4 regions of the Streptomyces sp. NPDC048291 genome follow, and region 4 is predicted to be linked to each of the others. Evidence: riboswitches for the same ligand, from Rfam matches in the RefSeq annotation. Region 4 holds a riboswitch; each other region holds the start of a gene.
The links. A riboswitch is a leader RNA that binds a small molecule or an ion and turns the genes downstream of it on or off. The one in region 4 is predicted to bind cyclic di-AMP.
Positions count from the first base shown of each region.

Region 1: it holds a riboswitch for cyclic di-AMP, as region 4 does, so the genes downstream of both, ACGF5O_RS16785 (M23 family metallopeptidase) here and ACGF5O_RS14705 (M23 family metallopeptidase) in region 4, are expected to answer to the same signal.
Region 2: it holds a riboswitch for cyclic di-AMP, as region 4 does, so the genes downstream of both, ACGF5O_RS40325 (transglycosylase SLT domain-containing protein) here and ACGF5O_RS14705 (M23 family metallopeptidase) in region 4, are expected to answer to the same signal.
Region 3: it holds a riboswitch for cyclic di-AMP, as region 4 does, so the genes downstream of both, ACGF5O_RS43300 (NlpC/P60 family protein) here and ACGF5O_RS14705 (M23 family metallopeptidase) in region 4, are expected to answer to the same signal.

Region 1 is NZ_JBICZC010000006.1:21,104-25,987, reverse strand. Features, by position in the region: gene ACGF5O_RS16800 (dihydrofolate reductase family protein) at 1-863, shown strand, start outside; tRNA gene ACGF5O_RS16795 (tRNA-Met) at 953-1,026, shown strand; gene ACGF5O_RS16790 (PP2C family protein-serine/threonine phosphatase) at 1,241-2,338, shown strand; cyclic di-AMP (ydaO/yuaA leader) riboswitch at 2,589-2,749, shown strand; gene ACGF5O_RS16785 (M23 family metallopeptidase) at 2,757-3,794, shown strand; gene ACGF5O_RS16780 (aldo/keto reductase) at 4,012-4,884, shown strand, end outside.
Region 2 is NZ_JBICZC010000017.1:213,957-218,840, reverse strand. Features, by position in the region: gene ACGF5O_RS40335 (CHRD domain-containing protein) at 1-58, opposite strand, end outside; gene ACGF5O_RS40330 (polyprenyl synthetase family protein) at 185-1,195, opposite strand; cyclic di-AMP (ydaO/yuaA leader) riboswitch at 2,186-2,382, shown strand; gene ACGF5O_RS40325 (transglycosylase SLT domain-containing protein) at 2,388-2,876, shown strand; gene ACGF5O_RS40320 (HAD family hydrolase) at 2,934-3,740, opposite strand; gene ACGF5O_RS40315 (ATP-grasp domain-containing protein) at 3,873-4,884, opposite strand, start outside.
Region 3 is NZ_JBICZC010000020.1:91,749-96,632, reverse strand. Features, by position in the region: gene ACGF5O_RS43310 (M23 family metallopeptidase) at 1-249, shown strand, start outside; gene pcrA (DNA helicase PcrA) at 284-2,743, opposite strand; cyclic di-AMP (ydaO/yuaA leader) riboswitch at 3,056-3,230, shown strand; gene ACGF5O_RS43300 (NlpC/P60 family protein) at 3,238-4,410, shown strand; gene ACGF5O_RS43295 (tellurite resistance/C4-dicarboxylate transporter family protein) at 4,605-4,884, shown strand, end outside.
Region 4 is NZ_JBICZC010000005.1:176,158-181,041, reverse strand. Features, by position in the region: gene ACGF5O_RS14710 (GntR family transcriptional regulator) at 305-1,000, opposite strand; gene ACGF5O_RS14705 (M23 family metallopeptidase) at 1,375-2,130, opposite strand; cyclic di-AMP (ydaO/yuaA leader) riboswitch at 2,143-2,306, opposite strand; gene ACGF5O_RS14700 (M16 family metallopeptidase) at 2,499-3,887, opposite strand; gene ACGF5O_RS14695 (M16 family metallopeptidase) at 3,884-4,884, opposite strand, start outside.

The sequences.
Region 1 (4,884 bases), on a different contig from region 4:
CGAGGTTCTGGCACACCGGCGGCGAGAAGATCGTGTACACGACGGACGAGGGCGCGCAGCGGGCCCGCGCCCTCGGGATCGCCGCGGACGTCGTCTCCCTCGGCGCCGACCTCGACTGGCGGCTGCTCCTGGAGCACCTGCACGACGTACGGGGCGTACGGCGGCTGATGGTCGAGGGCGGCGGCACCGTCCACACCCAGCTCCTCCAGCAGGGCCTGGCCGACGAGCTCCAGCTGGTCCTGGCCCCCCTCTTCGTCGGCGACCCGAAGGCACCGCGGCTGTTCGGTCCCGGCGGGTACCAGGCCGGGCGGCTGCGGCTCGTGGAGACCCGCCGGATCGAGGACGTCGTCCTCATGCGCTACGAGCCCACGGCCCCCGGCACCCCCGGTATCCCCGGCACCGGCGGGTCGGCGTCCGCCGCGGACCGGCACTGGCTGCGGCTCGCCTGTGAGCTGGCGGCCGAGTGCCCGCCCTCCCGGACCGCGTTCAGCGTGGGTGCGGTGGTCGTCGCGGCCGACGGCACGGAGCTGGCCCGCGGCCACTCCCGGGAGGCCGGCGACCCCGTGGTCCACGCGGAGGAGGCGGCCCTGGCCAAGATCCCCGCGGACGACCCCCGGCTGGCCGCGGCCACGGTCTACACCAGCCTCGAACCCTGCACCCACCGCGCCTCCCGCCCGCACCCCTGCGCCGAACTGATCCTCCGGGCCGGGGTACGACGGGTGGTGACGGCATGGCGCGAGCCGGACACGTTCGTGACGGCGGCCGACGGGACGGGGGCGCTGCGGGAGGCCGGGGTGGCGGTGCTGGTGCTCGGAGAGTACGAGGGGGAGGCGAAGGCGCCCAACGGGCACCTGCTGACCTGAGCAGACCTGACCTGAGCTGACCTGAGGCGTCCACCGGAAGTAACCCGTGTGACTTCACCTCTTCCGATGGCGTATGCTGGTTTCACCGACGCGGGGTGGAGCAGCTCGGTAGCTCGCTGGGCTCATAACCCAGAGGTCGCAGGTTCAAATCCTGTCCCCGCTACTGAAACCCAGGGCCGGAATCCGATTCGAGGATTCCGGCCCTGAGTCATGTCCGGGCGCAGGTTCCTCTCCGGACCCGTCCGTAGTCATCCGCCCGGCCCACACCATTCGCTTCGCCCGCTCACAGCCGCAAACCTGGACGGACAGGCATCGAACCCATCGAATACGTCAGGCACGTCGAGCACGTCGAACACGTGGTGCATCAGGGGGGTCGTGTGGTGGGCCGTGGAGAGGCGGAGCAGCGCGGCCCCGTGTCCGCCCGCACCCTCGCCCGCTTCCTGCCCGCGCTGCTGATCTGCACGGGCGTCTGCTACGACGTGCTCACCCCCGCGGTCTTCACCGCGGCCCCCTTCTTCACGGCCGCCCCGCTGATCGCCGCGCCGCTCGCCTCCCTGCGCACCACCCTCCTCACGGGCCTGGCCGCGCTCCTCGCCACCTACGCCGTGCACGCGCGGTCGGCGGTTGTCCCGGACGCCGACGCCGTCACCGAGATCGTCACGGTGGCCACCGTCGCCGTCCTCGCCGCCGGCATCAACCGGATCGTCCGGATCGGCGACCAGCGCCTCGCCTCCGCCCGCGAGGTCGCCGAGGCCGCCCAGCGGGCCGTGCTGCCCGAGCCCACCGAGCGGATCGGCGGCTTCGAGATCGCCGCCCGCTACCAGGCGGCCCAGGAGGGCACCCTCATCGGCGGCGACCTGTACGCCGTCCAGGACACCCCGTACGGCGTGCGGCTGGTCGTCGGCGACGTGCGCGGCAAGGGGATGGGCGCGGTCGCCGCCGTCGCCGTGCTCATCGGCGCGTTCCGGGAGGCCGCCGAGCAGGAGGTCACGCTGGAGGCGGTCGCCGGGCGGCTGGAGCGGGCGTTGGTGCGCGAGGGCGGCAGGCGCGGCGGCATCGCCGCCGACGAGGGGTTCACCACCGCCGTACTCGCCGAACTCCCGCACGGAGGCGGCACGCTCCGGATCGTCAACCGCGGTCATCCGCCGCCCCTGCTGCTGCTCGGCGACGGCGAGGTGCGCCCGCTGCGGGCGCCGGAGGCCGCGCTGCCGCTCGGGATGGGCGAGCTGGGGACGTGGCCCGACCGGGCGGCCGAGTACGGGTTCCCGAGCGGGGCCACGCTGCTGCTGCACACCGACGGCCTCTCCGAGGCGCGGGACGCGCACGGCCGCTTCTACGACCCGGAGCGGCGGCTGGCCGGCCGTACCGTCACCGCCCCCGGCCCTCTGGTGGACCGGCTCGCGGCCGAAGTACGCCGGCACACCGGCGGCGGCATGACGGACGACATGGCGCTGCTCGCCGTACGGCGGCCCTGAGCGGCGCGCGGTCACGTTGGGTGTCCGGGCGACCGCCCTGCGCATAACAACTGAGTCACCATCAAAACCTGTGTGACTCCTGAGCTGAGCAGCGTGCACCGCCGACTCGACCGTTTTTGACCGGTCGTGGCAGGTAAGTCCAAGCTTTGAAAGCTTAATGATCAAGACGAACTGCTTGGAATCTGGTAGCCGTGTCTATTAACGTTCGATAACGCAGCGCGGTCGTCCCAGCCGTCACCCGCGACGGCTCCGTGCGCACGCGCCGAATCCCGCAAGGGAACCGGGGAACCACCACCTTGGGGTGAATCGCACGGCTACCGCCGGGTACGAAACGGCCGGTATACGCGCGTAGGAGACCTTCCCGCTCCGAACCCGTCAGCTAACCCGGTAGGCAGCGGAAGGAAAGGAGTGCGCCCGCGTGGCGTCCAACCCGCCTGCTCCTACAGCCCCGTTCGTGCCCAGCCAGCGTCCGCCGGAGACCTTCGGCTACGGTGGCTACCGCGCCGAGGAGGGCCCCTTCGAGGAGTGGAACCCCACCGAGGAGTCCCTCTCCGCGGTACGCGGCCGGCACCGGGTCGCCAAGCAGAAGGGCGGCGGGCTCGCCCGCAGCTCCACGGTTCTCGGCGTCGGCGTGATCGCCGCCGTCGGTGCGGGCGGCATGGCCAGCGCCAACACCGGCAAGCCGCCGGTCTCCATCTCGCTGCCCGACCTGCCCTCCTCGGTCGACGCCCTGCTCGGCGAGGGCGGCGGCCACCAGGCCACCCAGACCGCGCTCAGCAGCGTCACCACGACGACCGCCACCGACGCGGACTCCTCCTCGTCCGACGCCGGCGAGGCGCTGCGCAGCCGGATCATCGCGCAGGCCGCGCAGCAGCAGAGCCAGCTCGACACCAAGGCCAGCGCCAAGGCCGTCGCCGCCGCCGACAAGGCGGCCGCGGACGCCGAGGCCAAGGCGGAGCAGGCCGCCGCGGCCAAGGCCGCCGACGCCAAGGAGAAGGCCGAGGCCTCCGCGAAGGAGAAGGCCGAGCAGGCCCGCCTCGCCGAGCTGGCCAAGCAGTACACGCTGCCCGTCGTCTCGTACACGATCACCGGCACCTTCGGCCAGGCCGGCTCGATGTGGTCCTCCGGCTACCACACCGGCCTCGACTTCGCCGCGCCCACCGGCACGCTGATCAAGGCCGTGCACAGCGGCACGGTCACCGAGGCGGGCTGGGCCGGCTCCTACGGCTACCGCACGATCATCACCCTCGACGACGGCACCGAGCTGTGGTTCTGCCACCAGTCCTCGATCGGCGTCAAGGTCGGCCAGAAGGTCGCCACCGGCGACGTCATCGGCCGCGTCGGCGCCACCGGCAACGTGACCGGCCCGCACCTCCACCTGGAGGTCCACCCGAACGGCCAGGCCACCGCCATCGACCCGATGACCTGGCTGCGCGGCAAGGGCCTCAACCCCTGACCCGAGCCGGCCTGAGACCCGACCTGATCTGATCTGATCTGACCTGACCTGAGACCCGACCGGACGCGGATTCGGACCGCGCCCACCGGCCCCCGGCGGCCCTGACGGCAACCCCCCGGCGTCAGGGCCGTCGGTGTCCCGAGCCGTGGATTCCGCTTTTACGAGACCTTCGTAAAACACGGGATGGGTCTCCAGGCGGCCCGTGTTGAAGTTGAGCATGACTGCTCTTCGCAAACTCGGCTCTTCCGACCTCGAGGTCTTCCCGCTCGCCCTCGGCGGCAACGTCTTCGGCTGGACGGCCGACGAGGCCACCTCCTTCGCCGTCCTCGACGCGTACGCCGCCGCGGGCGGCAACTTCGTCGACACCGCCGACTCGTACACGGCGTGGATCGAGGGCAACAAGGGCGGCGAGTCCGAGACGATCATCGGCAAGTGGGTCAAGGCGCGCGGCAACCGCGACGACGTCGTCATCGCGACGAAGGTCAGCCAGCACCCCGAGTACCTCGGCCTGTCCGCCGCCAACATCAGGGCTGCCGCCGACGCGTCCCTGCGCCGTCTCGGCACCGACCACATCGACCTGTACTACACGCATTTCGACAAGCCCGAGATCCCGGTCGAGGAGATCATCGGCGCGCTGGACGAGCTGGTGCGGGCGGGCAAGGTCCGGCACATCGCCGCGTCCAACATCACGCCCGAGCGGCTCCAGGAGTCCCTGGACCTCTCCGACCGCGAGGGCCTCGCCCGGTACGTCGCCGTCCAGCCCCACTACAACCTGGTCTCCCGCGACACCTACGAGGGCCCGTTGCAGGACCTGGCCTCCCGCACCGGCCTCGCGGCCGTCCCCTACTTCTCGCTGGCCTCCGGTTTCCTCACCGGCAAGTACCGCCCCGGTACGACGGTGGACAGCGCGCGAGCGGGCCGTGCCGCCCAGTACGCGGAGTCGGAGCGCGGCCAGAGGGTCCTTGCGGCCCTGGACGAGATCGCCGCGGCCCACGAGGCCCCGATCCCCACGGTCGCCCTGGCCTGGCTGGCGGCCCAGCCCACCATCACGGCCCCGATCGCCTCGGCCCGTACCCTCGAACAGCTCCCG
Region 2 (4,884 bases), on a different contig from region 4:
CGGTGACGGTGATGGCAGCGGCGACGAGGCTCTTGCGGCGCGTTGCGTCGATGACCATGATTCCGTTTTCTCCCCCTGTGTCAGCCGACGCCCCCTGCGTCGGCTTCTGGGTGGGAGTACGGAACGCGTCCCGGATTGGACTCAGTCCAACAATGTGACCTGAGCCACATATCGGACTATCCGGCTATCCGGCTCGGTGCACCACCGCATCGCACAGCTCGACCAGCGCCGTCTTCGGGTCGCACTCCGGCAGCGGACCCAGCGCGGCCCGCGCCTCCTCCGCGTACCGGACCGCGTCCCGGCGGGCCTGCTCAAGCGCCGGATGCGCCCGCAGCGCCGTCAGGGCCTCCGCGTGCCGCGCGTCGTCCGTGAGGTCGGAGTCCAGCAGCTCGCACAGGGCGATGTCCTCGGCCAGCCCCAGCCGGGCCGCCCGCTCCCGCAGCCGCAGCACCGGAAGCGTGGGCACGCCCTCACGGAGGTCCGTCCCCGGGGTCTTGCCGGACTCGCGCGAGTCGGAGGCGATGTCCAGCACGTCGTCGGCGAGCTGGAAGGCGACACCGAGCCGTTCGCCGTACTGGGTGAGGACGTCGACGACCGTCTCGTCGGCACCGGACAGCATGGCTCCGAAGCGGCAGGAGACCGCGACCAGCGAGCCGGTCTTGCCACTGAGCACGTCGAGGTAGTGCTCGACCGGGTCACGGCCGTCCGACGGGCCTGCCGTCTCCAGGATCTGACCGGTCACCAGCCGCTCGAACGCGAGGGCCTGGACCCGGACCGCCTCGGGTCCGAGGTCGGCGAGGATCTGGGAGGCCCGGGCGAAGAGGAAGTCTCCGGTGAGGACGGCGAGCGAATTGCCCCAGCGGGTGTTGGCGCTGTCGACACCGCGCCGCACGGCGGCCTCGTCCATGACGTCGTCGTGGTACAGCGTGGCCAGGTGGGTGAGCTCGACGACGACGGCCGACGGCACGACACCGGGTGCGTACGGGTCACCGAACTGCGCGGCGAGCATCACCAGCAGCGGGCGGAACCGCTTCCCCCCGGCCCGCACGAGGTGCTGCGCCGCCTCCGTGATGAACGGGACCTCGCTCTTGGTGGCTTCTAGCAAGCCCTCCTCGACAGCCGTCAATCCGGCCTGGACATCGGCTTCCAGAGCCTGGTCCCGCACGCTCAGCCCGAACGGCCCGACGACGGTCACGAGGGGTCTCCTGTCTGCTGGTGTCTACTGGCGATTACACGGTTTGTCGATAGGTCGCTGCCATCACTCAAGTCAGCGTATCCGGTCAGGTTTCGATCACCGATAGCGCCCACGGTTACACCCCGGGCGCTATCGGATCACGACCGTTATGTTTTTGATCAGCTGATACGACCTGACATCCAATGACTTAACAGGAAGTGCGGGCAGTTGTCCCGAACCGAGGCCCGGGCCGTGTCCCGAACCGGACCCCGCACCGGGCTCTCCGGACGACCGCCGCCCGCGATCGACCCCGCTCCCCCGGACCGACGTCACCTGCCCGGGCGCACCCGTCCGTACACCCTTCCTCCGCGAGAGCATGCACGACGACCTCCCCGATCCGCGTTCTCCCGACCGCGCGCGTGACGCTCGGGCGTCCACCAAGTCAACGACGGGCACCGCAGGGGAGGTTCCGCCCTCACGGTGGACACGCGCACCGGACTCCGATTCCCCGACACCCCCCTTCGACCGACGTGACGAGAATCACGCGCGCCCCCGACACCCGGACTCGCCAACCGACCGTCCCGGCCACCCCGTTGAACCCGATGAGCAGCATGCACGCGTCGCCGCAAAAACCGACAATACGGACTAATCTCAATAATTATTCGCATTGATTACCCCCAGGGAGGCAATCCGAACGAATACGAGCGAGACGCTATTCCCTCGAACCAGGAAAAGGCCGGATTCCGCGAATCCCACATGTCCCAATTTGCCGTTATTGCGGATTCGTGAAGTAGGTCACGTGGACCCTGGGGCCACAGAGGCCGCCAGGCGACCCTTCCCTCCTTTCCCTGTAGGCCAGTTGAGGGTTGGCAACAGCAAAGGATCAAGTGCCCCATACGGCACAGATCAAGGTCAATCAGCATGTTGTGTGAATCAGCCTCTTGTTCCGGACATGTGCTCTCGCATACGTTCCGGCTCGCCGGGCGGACGCCGAATCCTGCCGCCGCCCGTAGTGACCCATCAACGAGTTCATTCGCTTGGCAGGAGCGGGGGACCCAGGTAAGTCGCCGGACCGGGCGGCCGACGTCACAGAACAGACGTCGTTCCGGAACGGCTAGGGGTGAAGTCGCATCGCCTTCGGGCGGTGCGGCCGGGCACTCCCCGGGCCCGAACCCGACAGCTCACCTCGCAGGCGACGGAGAGGAACTTCGCCATGCCTGCTGTCGCTCAGCACCACCGTCCCCGCCGTAACCGCATCGTCCGCACCCTCGCCGTCGTCGGCACCGGTGCCGCCGTACTCGCCCTGCCGCTCATCGGGGCGACGGCCGCGTCCGCCGCCGGCTCCTCCACCACGACGGCCTCGACGACCCTCGCCGGGTACCCGAACAACCTCGACGGCTGGATCCGCGAGTCCCTCGCGATCATGCGGGAGAAGAACATCCCGGGCACCTACAACGGCATCTACCGCAACGTCATCCGGGAGTCCTCCGGCAACCCGCAGGCCATCAACCTCTGGGACTCCAACGCGGCCAAGGGCATCCCGTCCAAGGGCCTGCTCCAGGTGATCGACCCGACGTTCAAGACCTACCACGTGGACGGCACGTCGTTCGACGTCTACGACCCGGTCGCGAACATCACCGCCGCCTGCAACTACGCGGCCGCGCGGTACGGCTCGATCGACAACGTCCACGGCGCGTACTGACCGAAGTCCCGTCGACGTCCCTTCGGCGTCCCGCCGAGGTGCCTTCGACGTCCTACGTCAGTCGAAGAGTCTTTCGAGGACGACGGCGATGCCGTCGTCCTCGTTCGACGTGGTGATCTCGTCGGCCACCGCCCTGAGTTCGGGGTGGGCGTCGGCCATCGCCACCCCGTGGGCCGCCCACTCGAACATCGGGATGTCGTTGGGCATGTCACCGAAGGCGATGGCCTGTTCGGGGCTCAGCCCCAGACGGTCGGCGGCCAGCGCGAGCCCGGTCGCCTTGGTCACCCCGCACGGCTGCAGTTCGACGGTTCCCGGGCCCGACATCGTGACCGTCGCCAGCGATCCGACCACCGAGCGGGCCGTCGCCGCCAGTTCGTCGTCGGACAGGGTGTGGTGGCGCAGCAGCACCTTGCTGATGGGCGCGCACCACAGGTCGTCGCGCCGGGCGACGCGCAGCGCGGGCAGCGTGGGGTGGGGCATCAGATAGCCCGGCTCGATGAGCGTGAGCCCGTCCACGCCGTCCTGGTCGACCGCCGCGTACACCTGGCCGATCTCGGCCTCGATCTTGCCGAGTGCGGTCTCCGCCAGTTCCCGGTCCAGGGTGACCGACCACAGCAGCCGGTTCGACCCGGCGTCGTACACCTGCGCGCCCTGACCGCAGACCGCGAGTCCCGTGCAGCCGAGGTCGTCGAGGAGCGGGCGCACTCTCGGGGCCGGACGGCCGGTCACCACGAGGTGGCGGGCACCGGCCCGGCCCGCTCGCCCGAGCGCGGCCAGCGACCGTTCCGAGAAGGTGTCGTCGCCGCGCAGCAGCGTGCCGTCCAGGTCGGTGGCGATCAGTGAGTACGGGGAGGGTGCGACCATGATCAGAGAATACGGACAGCGCGGCCCTGGGACTCACTGTGCGTTTCGGCCTCAAGTGGCGCCCGCCGCCTCCGTGATGGGGCCGCTGTCGGTGGCGGGCGTGATGTTTTCCGAGATGCCCGAGAACTGTGCCTACTTCATGGCGGCGCTGGAACCACGGCGGTTGGTGCGCCACAGCTGGTAGAGGTGCTTCGCGCCCGGGCGCACGAAGCGGGCGAGCATGGTGACGAACGGCAGCGGGTCGTCGCCCGCCAGCCAGGCCAGCTCGGTCCCGCTCGGCCGCTTCGGTGCGTGCGGTGTCGTGTAGCCGCTGCGGCGGTAGGCGAGGAGGGCGGGCAGGTCGATGTTCTCCACCACGTAACGGTGGCCGGCGCGCTGCTCCCCCTCCGGAACGCGGCGCCCGGTCAGGTCCAGATGCATGGCGCGGACGACGTCCACCCCCGACTCGCTCTCGAAGAGCCGGAACTGGGCGCCCATGCGCGGATTGAAGTCGAGCAGCTTGTACTGCCCGTCCCGCCGGTCGAAGCGCAGGTCGAGGTCGATGACGCCGGTGAAGCCGATCTGCTTGATGAAACGCGCGGCAAGGTCGGCGAGTTCCGGGTTGTCGACGACGTACGCGTTCGCGGTCATGCCGGCGTGCGGCGGCCAGGAGCGGACCTTGACCCCTGTGAACAGGGCGCACGGATTGGAGTCGGCGTCGAAGTACGCGTGCACGATCCAGTCCTCGGCCTCCTCCCTCGGGAGGTACTCCTGGAGGATGACACCCGGATGGGTGCCCCAGTCACGGGCGAGGGTGAGCAGCCCCTCCCGGGTGGCGATCCGCGTCGTTCCGTTGACGGCGGGCTGCTTGCGCCGGACGAACGCCTCGCGGTTCTTGGCGACGATCGGGAAGCGGGCCTTCTCCGCGAAGTCGGCGATCTCGTCGTACGAGTCGGGGAAGGCGGCGGCCGGGCTCGGGATGCCGTGCTCCACGCACAGTTCGTGCAGGCCCTGTTTGCTCGCCAGCCGGCGGGGCAGTTCCGGGTCCACGCGCGGGAAGAGGAAACGGTCGCCGAGCGCGTCCTGGTGCTCGGCGATCAGGACCGCGGCCTCCTCGTCGGTGGGGATCAGCACGGTCGGACGGCCGATGCGGCGGCCGATGCGC
Region 3 (4,884 bases), on a different contig from region 4:
AAGTGGAACAGCGCCTACGGCAACATGATGATCGTGACGGCGAAGGACGGCACGGAGACGTGGTACTGCCACCTCTCGTCTTACCGCGTCGCCGCCGGTACGACGGTGAAGGCCGGCGACCCGATCGCGTACTCCGGGAACTCCGGCAACTCGACAGGACCGCACCTGCACTTCGAGGTGCGGCCGGCCGGCGGCGCCGCCATAGACCCGCTGCCGTGGCTGCGCAGCCACGGGCTCGACCCGACCTGACCGGGCCCTTCTTACCTCTTCTCTTCCCTCTCCCCTACAGCTTCTCCACCGGCGCGTACCGCAGCAGCAGCCGCTTCGGCTTGGCCTCGCCGAAGTCGATCGTCGCCTCCGCGTTGCCGCCCGTGCCCTTCACCGCGACGACCGTGCCGAGGCCGAACTGGTCGTGGGTGACCCGGTCGCCGACCGCCAGCGAGACCACCGGCTGCTCCGAGGTCCGCCGGGTGGCGAAGCCGGACGCGCCCGACGCCGAGGAGCGCGAGCGGGTCGAGGAGAGCGAGGCCGCCACGCCGGCCGCGGGCCCGGAGGAGACCGGTGCCATCGCCCCGGTCCGCTTCCACTCCAGATACGCGCCCGGGATCTCCTCCAGGAAGCGCGAGGCCGGGTTGTACGACGGCTGGCCCCAGGCGCTGCGCATCGCCGACCGCGTGAGGTACAGCCGCTCCCGCGCGCGCGTGATGCCGACGTAGGCGAGCCGGCGTTCCTCCTCCAGCTCCTTGGTCTGGCCGAGGGCACGCATGTGCGGGAAGACGCCGTCCTCCATGCCGGTCAGGAACACCACCGGGAATTCGAGGCCCTTGGCGGTGTGCAGGGTCATCAGGGTGATGACGCCGTCGCCGTTCTCGTCGTCGTCGGGGATCTGGTCGGAGTCGGCGACCAGGGCCACCCGCTCCAGGAAGTCGGCGAGCCCGCCGGACTCCTCGCCCTCGCCGGACTCCTGCTCGAACTCCAGCGCCACGGAGGCGAGTTCCTGGAGGTTCTCGATGCGGGTCTCGTCCTGCGGGTCCGTGGAGTTCTGCAACTCGGCCAGGTATCCGGTGCGTTCGTAGATCGCCTCCAGGACCGTGGCGGGTCCGGCGCCGGACTCCACGACCGTACGGAGGTCCTCCATCAGCGTGTTGAACCGCTTGACCGCGTTCGTCGAGCGCGCGGCCATGCCGTACGCCTCGTCGACGCGCCTGAGTGCCTGCGGGAAGCTGATCTTCTCGCGCTGGGCGAGGGCGTCGATCATCGCCTCCGCGCGGTCGCCGATTCCGCGCTTGGGGACGTTGAGGATGCGCCGGAGCGGGACGGAGTCCTCCGGGTTGGCGAGCACCCGCAGGTAGGCCAGGACGTCCCGGACCTCCTTGCGCTCGTAGAAGCGGACGCCGCCGACCACCTTGTAGGGCAGGCCGACCCGGATGAAGATCTCCTCGAAGACACGGGACTGCGCGTTGGTGCGGTAGAAGACGGCGACATCGCCCGCCTTCGCCTCGCCCGCGTCCGTCAGACGGTCTATCTCCTCGGCGACGAACTGCGCCTCGTCGTGCTCGGTGTCGGCGACGTAGCCGGTGATCCGGGCGCCCGCGCCCGCGTTGGTCCACAGGTTCTTCGGGCGGCGGGACACGTTGCGCTCGATGACCGCGTTGGCGGCGCTCAGGATCGTCTGCGTGGAGCGGTAGTTCTGCTCCAGGAGGATCGTCGTCGCGTTCGGGTAGTCCTCCTCGAACTGGAGGATGTTGCGGATCGTCGCGCCCCGGAAGGCGTAGATCGACTGGTCGGCGTCACCGACGACGCAGAGCTCGGCGGGGGGCAGGTCGGGCTCGCCGGTGCCGACCAGCTCGCGCACGAGGGCGTACTGGGCGTGGTTGGTGTCCTGGTACTCGTCGACCAGGACGTGCCGGAAGCGGCGGCGGTAGTGCTCGGCGACGTCCGGGAAGGCGCGCAGCAGGTTGACCGTCGTCATGATCAGGTCGTCGAAGTCGAGGGCGTTCGCCTCGCGCAGCCGCGACTGGTACATGGCGTAGGCCTGGGCGAGGGTCTTCTCGAAGCCGTCGCTCGCGCGGGCGGCGAAGTCCTCCTCGTCGACCAGCTCGTTCTTGAGGTTGCTGACCTGGGCGCTGAACGACTTCGGCGGGAACCGCTTGGGGTCGAGGTCCAGGTCCCGGCAGACCAGGGCCATCAGGCGCTTGGAGTCGGCCGCGTCGTAGATCGAGAAGGAGGAGGTGAAGCCGAGCTTCTTGCTCTCCCTGCGCAGGATCCGCACGCAGGCGCTGTGGAAGGTCATCACCCACATCGCGTTCGCGCGCGGGCCGACGAGGTGCTCGACGCGCTCCTTCATCTCGCCCGCGGCCTTGTTGGTGAAGGTGATCGCGAGGATCTGGCCCGGGTGCACCTGGCGCGCGCCGAGCAGGTGGGCGATGCGGTGGGTGAGCACGCGCGTCTTGCCGGAACCGGCGCCGGCCACGATGAGCAGCGGGGAGCCGGCGTGCACGACGGCCGCCCGCTGGTTGTCGTTCAGCCCCTCCAGGAGGGCGGCCGGGTCCAGGGCCGGGCGGGCGGCGCCGTCGCGGTAGTAGGCGTCCCGGTCCGGGGGCACGTCGAACTTCCCGCCGAACAGATCGTCCGGAATCGACTCCGGAGCGTGCTCGTCCTCGGGCGGCGGCGGAGGTTCCTCGTCATGGCCGCGGGGGGCCTGGAGGTTCGCCAGGAAGCTGTCGTCAAAGAGGCTGCTCATCGCTCTCCGAGTCTAGGGCGCCCCACCGACAACCGGCCGCCGCCCCGAAAACTCGCCCCGGTCACCGAACAGATCCGCTCCGTCACGGCCGGTCGACGCGCGTCACGCAGCAACGAACACCCGCCTCGAACCCTCCGCCACCGTCGGGCAAGTCACCCATAACGCCCCTAATCGCATCGCCGGAGCGCACCGCAACACCAAGGTCACGAAAATGTATCGGGCATATCGCACATCAAACTTCACAGGGACCACACGAGTTGGCTAGCGTGCCGGGCAGGCCGTACGACCCCCACCGGCGAACGTCGCCGGGCCGCACGGCCTCCGCCGAGTCCGGAGTGCCGCCGCGCACCCGGAGCCGGGGACCCACACCGACCTTGGGGTGAATCGGTCCCGACTCCCCACCGGAGAACGGACCGTAGGGCAACCCTTCCGAACCACCCGCCCGAACCCGACAGCTAACTCGGTAGGCGGAACGCTGGAAGGAGTCGCCCCCGTTGGCGTCGCACCGCAAGTCCCGGCCGTCAGGAACACGCGCGGCAGGCATACGCACCCCCGCCCTGGCCACCGCCGCCCTCACCTCCATGGCCCTGTTCTCCCAGACGGCCGAGGCCGCGCCCTCCGACGACGGCAAGCCGAGCCTGGAGGAGGTCGAGAAGAAGGTCGACTCCCTCTACCGGCAGGCGGAGTCGGCGACCGAGAAGTACAACGCGGCCAAGGAGCGGACCGGCAGGCAGCGCAAGCAGGTCGACACCCTGCTCGACGACGTCGCCCGGCGCACGGACCGGCTCAACAAGGCGCGTGAGGAACTGGGTTCGTTCGCGGCGGCCCAGTACCGGACCGGGGCGAGCGTCCCCGACACGGCGACCTTCCTGCTCGCGGACAGTCCCCAGGACTACTTCGACCAGGACCAGCTGATGAGCCGCCTGACCTCGCGCCAGAAGGGCGCGGTCGACGACTACGTCACCGAGCAGTCCGCGACCATGAAGAAGCGGCAGGAGGCCTCCCAGAGCCTCGAGACGCTCACCGAGACGCAGGACGACCTCAAGACCGCCAAGACCACCGTGCAGACGAAGCTGGCCTCCGCGCGGGAGCTGCTGTCCCAGCTGACGGCCGCGGAGAAGGCCCGGCTGGCGGCGATCGAGAAGCGGCAGCAGGAGGCGGCGGACCGCAAGGCGGCCGAGCTGGCGAAGCAGCAGGCCGCGGCGGCCGACCAGGCGGCGTCGTCCTCGTCATCCTCGTCATCCTCGTCGTCGTCCAGCGGCTCCTCTTCCGGCTCGGGTTCCAGCTCCGGCTCGGACTCCGCCTACGCCACGAAGGCCGCCAAGGCGATCGCCTTCGCCCGCGCGCAGATCGGCAAGCCGTACGTCTGGGGCGCCACCGGCCCCGGCTCCTACGACTGCTCCGGGCTCTCCCAGGCCGCCTGGAAGGCCGCGGGCGTCTCCCTGCCGCGCACCACCTACGACCAGGTGAACGCCGGCACCACCGTCCCCCTCGCCGACGCCCAGCCCGGCGACCTGGTCTTCTTCTACGACGACGTCAGCCACGTCGGCATCTACATCGGCAACGGCATGATGATCCACGCCCCCAAGCCCGGCGCCTACGTCCGCGAGGAGTCGATCTACTACGGCGGCGAGTCGATCATCCACAGCGTGGTGCGCCCGGCCTGATCCCACGGGGCGCCCGCCGTCCCCCGGGCGCCCCCATCCGCTTCCCCATCCGCTTCTCCGCACGCTCCACCCGCTCCCCCGCACGCCTCGGCGCACCGGCGCGCGGGTTTCGGGCCGCACGCGCGCGTGCATCGTTCGTGACACGCGCGCGTGCCCCGTTCGTACTGCGGCCGGCTCTCCCTAGCATCAGGGGCATGTCCGGCATTTCACCCCTCCGCGCCTGGTGGGCGCAGCGTCCGCCGGCGGCCGGGGCCGCCGTGATGGCCACCGGCATCCTGTCGGTGGGGCTGCACCTGGTGGGGGCGGAGACCGTGTCCCGGGTGGCGCTGGCGCTCGCCTGCGTGATGTGGGCGGCGCTGGCGGCGGACTTCGTCGTACGGCTGGCGCGGGATCGCCGGCGGTGGGCGCGGGAGGCGCGGACGCCGGGCGCGCTCACCGCGGTGGCGGCGACGGCGGTGCTGGGGACGCGGTTCT
Region 4 (4,884 bases):
GACCCGCGCCCGCACGTCCGGGGCCGCGCCACCCCCACGGGGGGCCGGCGCGGCCCCGCCGTTTCCCCGCCGCCCGTACCGGGCCCCGCGTCATGTGCCGTAATTCCATGACAGCCGCACATGACTTCCCGACCGGGCCGCGCACGACTTTACGACGGCCCGCCCTGCGGTTTGTGAAGACCCCGACGCCCGGCTTTACCGCGGGCACACGCGGGGAGCGCGACGGCGAATTCCAGACGCGCGCGAATTCGGGCAGCAAAAACACGCCCCGCCGAATAACACCTCTTTGTATACGGCGTGCGTGTTAATGCCGCAGGCCCGACATGTTTACGGGATGTTGCGAAGTCCTCACACCGTTCACCCGTTCGGTGGCGCCGGGAAATCGCAGCCGGTGGGAGACCGCCGAACGCTCGGTGTGCAGGGCCGTGATCGCCCGGGCGCGGTCGGCGTCGCCGCGCGCCACCGCGTCCACGATGGCGCCGTGCTCCGTCCAGGACTCCACGGGGTTGGCCGGCGTCTCCACGGTGTACATCCAGGCGATCTTGTGACGCAGCTGGGTGAGCGTCGAGGTCAGAGCATGGCTGCCGGAGGCCTGCGCAAGAGTCTCGTGGAACCAGCCGCCCAGGGAGCGCAGGTCCTCGCTGTTGCCCCGCCTGGCCCGCTCCTGACCCAGCCTGACCAGTCCGCGCAGCACCTTGAGGTGGGCCTCGGTGCGGCGCTGGGCGGCCCGGGAGGCGCCGAGCGGCTCCAGGAGCATGCGCATCTCCAGCAGGTCGGCGGCCTCCTGCTCGGTCGGTTCGGCCACGCACGCGCCCGCGTGCCGGCGGGTCAGCACGAAGCCCTCGGCCTCCAGGGTGCGCAGGGCCTCGCGGACGGGGACGCGCGAGACCCCGTAGCGGCGGGCCAGGAGTTCCTCGGTGAGCCGGCTGCCGCGCTCGTAGACACCCGCGACGATGTCGTCCCGGATCGCCGTGCATACCGAGTGCGCCGGAATACGCATGACCGACCTCCGCCTTAATCCCCGTGAAACGCCGCCGAGTGGCGTCCGTTCCGTGACTCTATTGCAATGGGCCGCAATTTCCGACGGGGGGCCGGAATCCAGGGATATATTTTGGACAGCGGGGGCACGAAAACGGCGAAAGCCCCGGCGTGGGGGGCCGGGGCTCCGGAAGATCTCACGGGTTGTTGTCGCACGGTGGTCGGGTCCGGGTGCGTGGGGGTTGCCCGCGCAGTTCCCCGCGCCCCTGAAAGGGGCGCTGCGCGTGACGCCCCTGAAAAAGGACGCGGGGAACTGCGCGACCAGCCACGGCGCACCCGCACCGGACGCACCGCACCGCCACGTCGGTCTCGGCGCCGGACCCGCGTCCAGCTCCCTCAGACGTTCACGCCGTGCTTGCGGAGGTAGGCGACCGGGTCGACGTCGGAGCCGTACTCGGGGGTCGTGCGGGCCTCGAAGTGGAGGTGGGGTCCGGTCGTGTTGCCGGTCGAGCCGGAGAGGCCGATCTGCTGGCCCGGGGTGACCTGCTGACCCACCGAGACGCCGATGGACGAGAGGTGGCCGTACTGGGTGTACATGCCGTCGGCCATCTTGATGACGATCTCGTTGCCGTACGCCCCGCCCCAGCCGGTGGAGACGACCGTGCCGGTGCCGACCGCGTGCACGGCCGTGCCGCTCGCGGCGTGGAAGTCGATGCCGGTGTGGGTGCCGGAGGACCACAGGGAGCCGCCGGTCTTGTAGCCGGTGGAGACGTAGGAGTCGCTGATCGGCGCGACGAAGGTGTTGAGGCGCTTGCGCTCGGCCGCCCGGGCGGCGCGTACCTCGGCCGCGCGCTCCGCCTTGGCCTGTTCCGCGGCCTTCTTGCGGGCGGCCTCCTCGGCCGCCTTGCGCTCGGCGACGGCCTTCTGGGCAGCGGCCTGGGCGTCGATCTGCTCGGCGACGGAGTCGCTGATCGTGATGACGGGGGTGAGGCCGGTCTGCTCGACGGAGTTCTCCGCGGCGAGCGCCGGGGCGGCGGAGACGGTGCTGATGACACCCGTGGTGGTGAGGGCCGCGATACCGGCGGCCTGCGCGGTGGTGCGCTTCACCCGGCCGGGACGACGGTGCTTCCCGGAGGCGCACATGAACGCCATGTAGAGGCTGGTCCTTTCCTTCCCTCTCGCCTACCGGGTTAGCTGACGGGTTCGGAGCAGGAAGGTCTCCTACGGGCCCCCTCGCGACACGCGCGGGCACCCGATTCACCCCAGGGACTGCGTGGGTCCCCGGCTCCCCTGGCTCGCGCCGTACGGGGACTCGGCGATGGCTGTCCGGTGCCGCGGACGCGGCGCGATGCCTGACGGACAGCCCGGAAGAACCTACGAGGGGCCGCCTTCAATGCTCAAACGGATCACTGCTTTTGTCGCGTATCCCACAGGGCAGACAGGCAACCTCTGCCCCAATTCGGACATTCCAGAGCCCTGGTGACCGGGTGGTCACCAGGGCTCCGCACACGCGCGTGCCGCTACTCGGCGGTGACGACCGTGACTTCGCCGATCCCGAGCGCCTCCACGGGCTCCTTGATCTGCGCCGCGTCCCCGACGAGGACGGTCACCAGGCGGTCCACCGGGAAGGCGTTCACGACCGCCGCGGTGGCCTCCACGGTGCCGGTGTTGGCGAGTTGACGGTAGAGCGTGGCCTGGAAGTCGTCGGGCAGGTACTGCTCGACCTGGTCGGCCAGGGTGCCCGCGACGGCCGCCGCCGTCTCGTACTTGAGCGGCGCCACCCCGACGAGGTTCTGCACGGCCACGTCACGCTCGGCGTCCGTGAGGCCCTCGGCGGCGAGTGTGCGCAGCACCGTCCACAGGTCGGTCAGGGCCGGGCCGGTGTTCGGGGTGTCCACGGAGCCGCTGATGGCGAGCATCGAGACGCCGGTGCCGTCGGGCGCGGACCGCAGGACCTGCCCGAAGGAACGGACGCCGTAGGTGTAGCCCTTCTCCTCGCGCAGGACGCGGTCCAGGCGGGAGGTGAGGGTGCCGCCCAGGCAGTAGGTGCCGAGTACCTGGGCGGGCCAGACGCGGTCGTGCCGGTCGGAGCCGACGCGGCCGATGAGCAGCTGGGTCTGGACGGCGCCGGGGCGGTCCACGATGACGACCCGGCCGGTGTCGTCCGCGGACACCGACGGGACCGGGCGGAGCTGCGCAGTGGAGCCGCGCCAGGCGCCCAGGGTCTCGCCGAGCAGCTCGTCCAGGTCGATGCCGGTCAGGTCGCCGACGACGACCGCAGTGGCCGTGGCGGGGCGCACGTGCCGGTCGTAGAAGGCGCGGACGGCGGCCGCGTCGATCTTCTCGACGGTGTCCTCGGTGCCCTGGCGCGGACGCGACATCCGCGCGCTGGACGGGAAGAGCTGCCGGTAGAGCTCCTTGGCGGCCCGGCGGCTCGGGTTGGCCAGCTCGTGCGGGATCTCGTCGAGGCGGTTGCGGACCAGCCGCTCGACCTCGCTCTCGGCGAACGCGGGGGCCCGGAGGGCGTCGGAGAGCAGCCCGAGGCCCTTGGCGAGCCGGGAGGCGGGGACCTCCAGGCTGACGCGGACGCCGGGGTGGTCGGCGTGCGCGTCGAGGGTGGCGCCGGCCCGCTCCAGCTCGGCGGCGTACTCCTCGGCGGCGTGCTTGTCGGTGCCCTCGGAGAGGGCGCGCGCCATGATGGTGGCGACGCCGTCCAGGCCGGCAGGTTCGGCGTCCAGGGGTGCGTCCAGGAGCACCTCGACGGCGACGACCTGCTGGCCGGGGCGGTGGCAGCGGAGCACGGTCAGGCCGTTGTCCAGGGTGGCGCGCTCGGGGGCCGGGAAGGCCCAGGGCTTTGCCTCGCCCGGCTGCGGCTGGGAGTGGAAGTCCATGGTGGCGAGCTCGGTCACTTGGCCGTCTCCTCGTCGTTGTCGCCGGCTTCGACCGTGGCCTCGGCCTCGGGGTCCTCGGGTACGTCGGCGTCCGCGACGGTCTCCGGGGACTTGGGTTCGTAGACGAGCACGGCGCGGTTGTCGGGGCGCAGGCGGGCCTTGGCGACCTCCTGGACCTCCTCCGAGGTGACCGTCAGGACCCGCTGGACGGCGGTCAGGGCGAGCTGCGGGTCGCCGAACAGGACGGCGAAACGGCACAGTTCGTCCGCGCGGCCCGCGACGGTGCCGAGCCGGTCCAGCCACTCGCGCTCCAACTGGGCCTGGGCGCGCTCCATCTCCTCGGGCGTCGGGCCCTCTTCGGCGAACCGGGCGAGCTCCTCGTCGATGGCGGCCTCGATGACCGGCACCTCGACGTCGCCTGAGGTCTTCACGTCCAGCCACCCCAGCGACGGCGCCCCGGCGAGCCGCAGCAGGCCGAAGCCGGCCGCGACGGCCGTACGGTCGCGCCGGACCAGGCGGTTGTAGAGGCGGGAGGACTCGCCGCCGCCGAGGACGGTGAGGGCCAGGTCGGCCGCGTCGGAGACGCGCGTGCCGTCCTCCGGGAGCCGGTAGGCGGCCATCAGCGCCCGCGCGGGGACCTCCTCGACGACGACCTCACGCAGCTGTTCGCCCATGATCTCGGGCAGCGAGCCGTCGCGCGGGGTGGGCTTGCCGTCGTGCGCCGGGATGGAACCGAAGTACTTCTCGACCCAGGCGAGGGTCTGCTCCGGGTCGATGTCGCCGACCACGGAGAGCACCGCGTTGTTCGGCGCGTAGTAGGTGCGGAAGAACGCGCGCGCGTCCTCCAGGGTGGCCGCGTCCAGGTCGGCCATCGAGCCGATCGGCGTGTGGTGGTAGGGGTGGCCCTCCGGGTAGGCGAGCGCGGTGAGCTTCTCGAAGGCGGTGCCGTAGGGCACGTTGTCGTAGCGCTGGCGGCGCTCGTTCTTGACGACGTCCCGCTGGTTCTCCATCGACT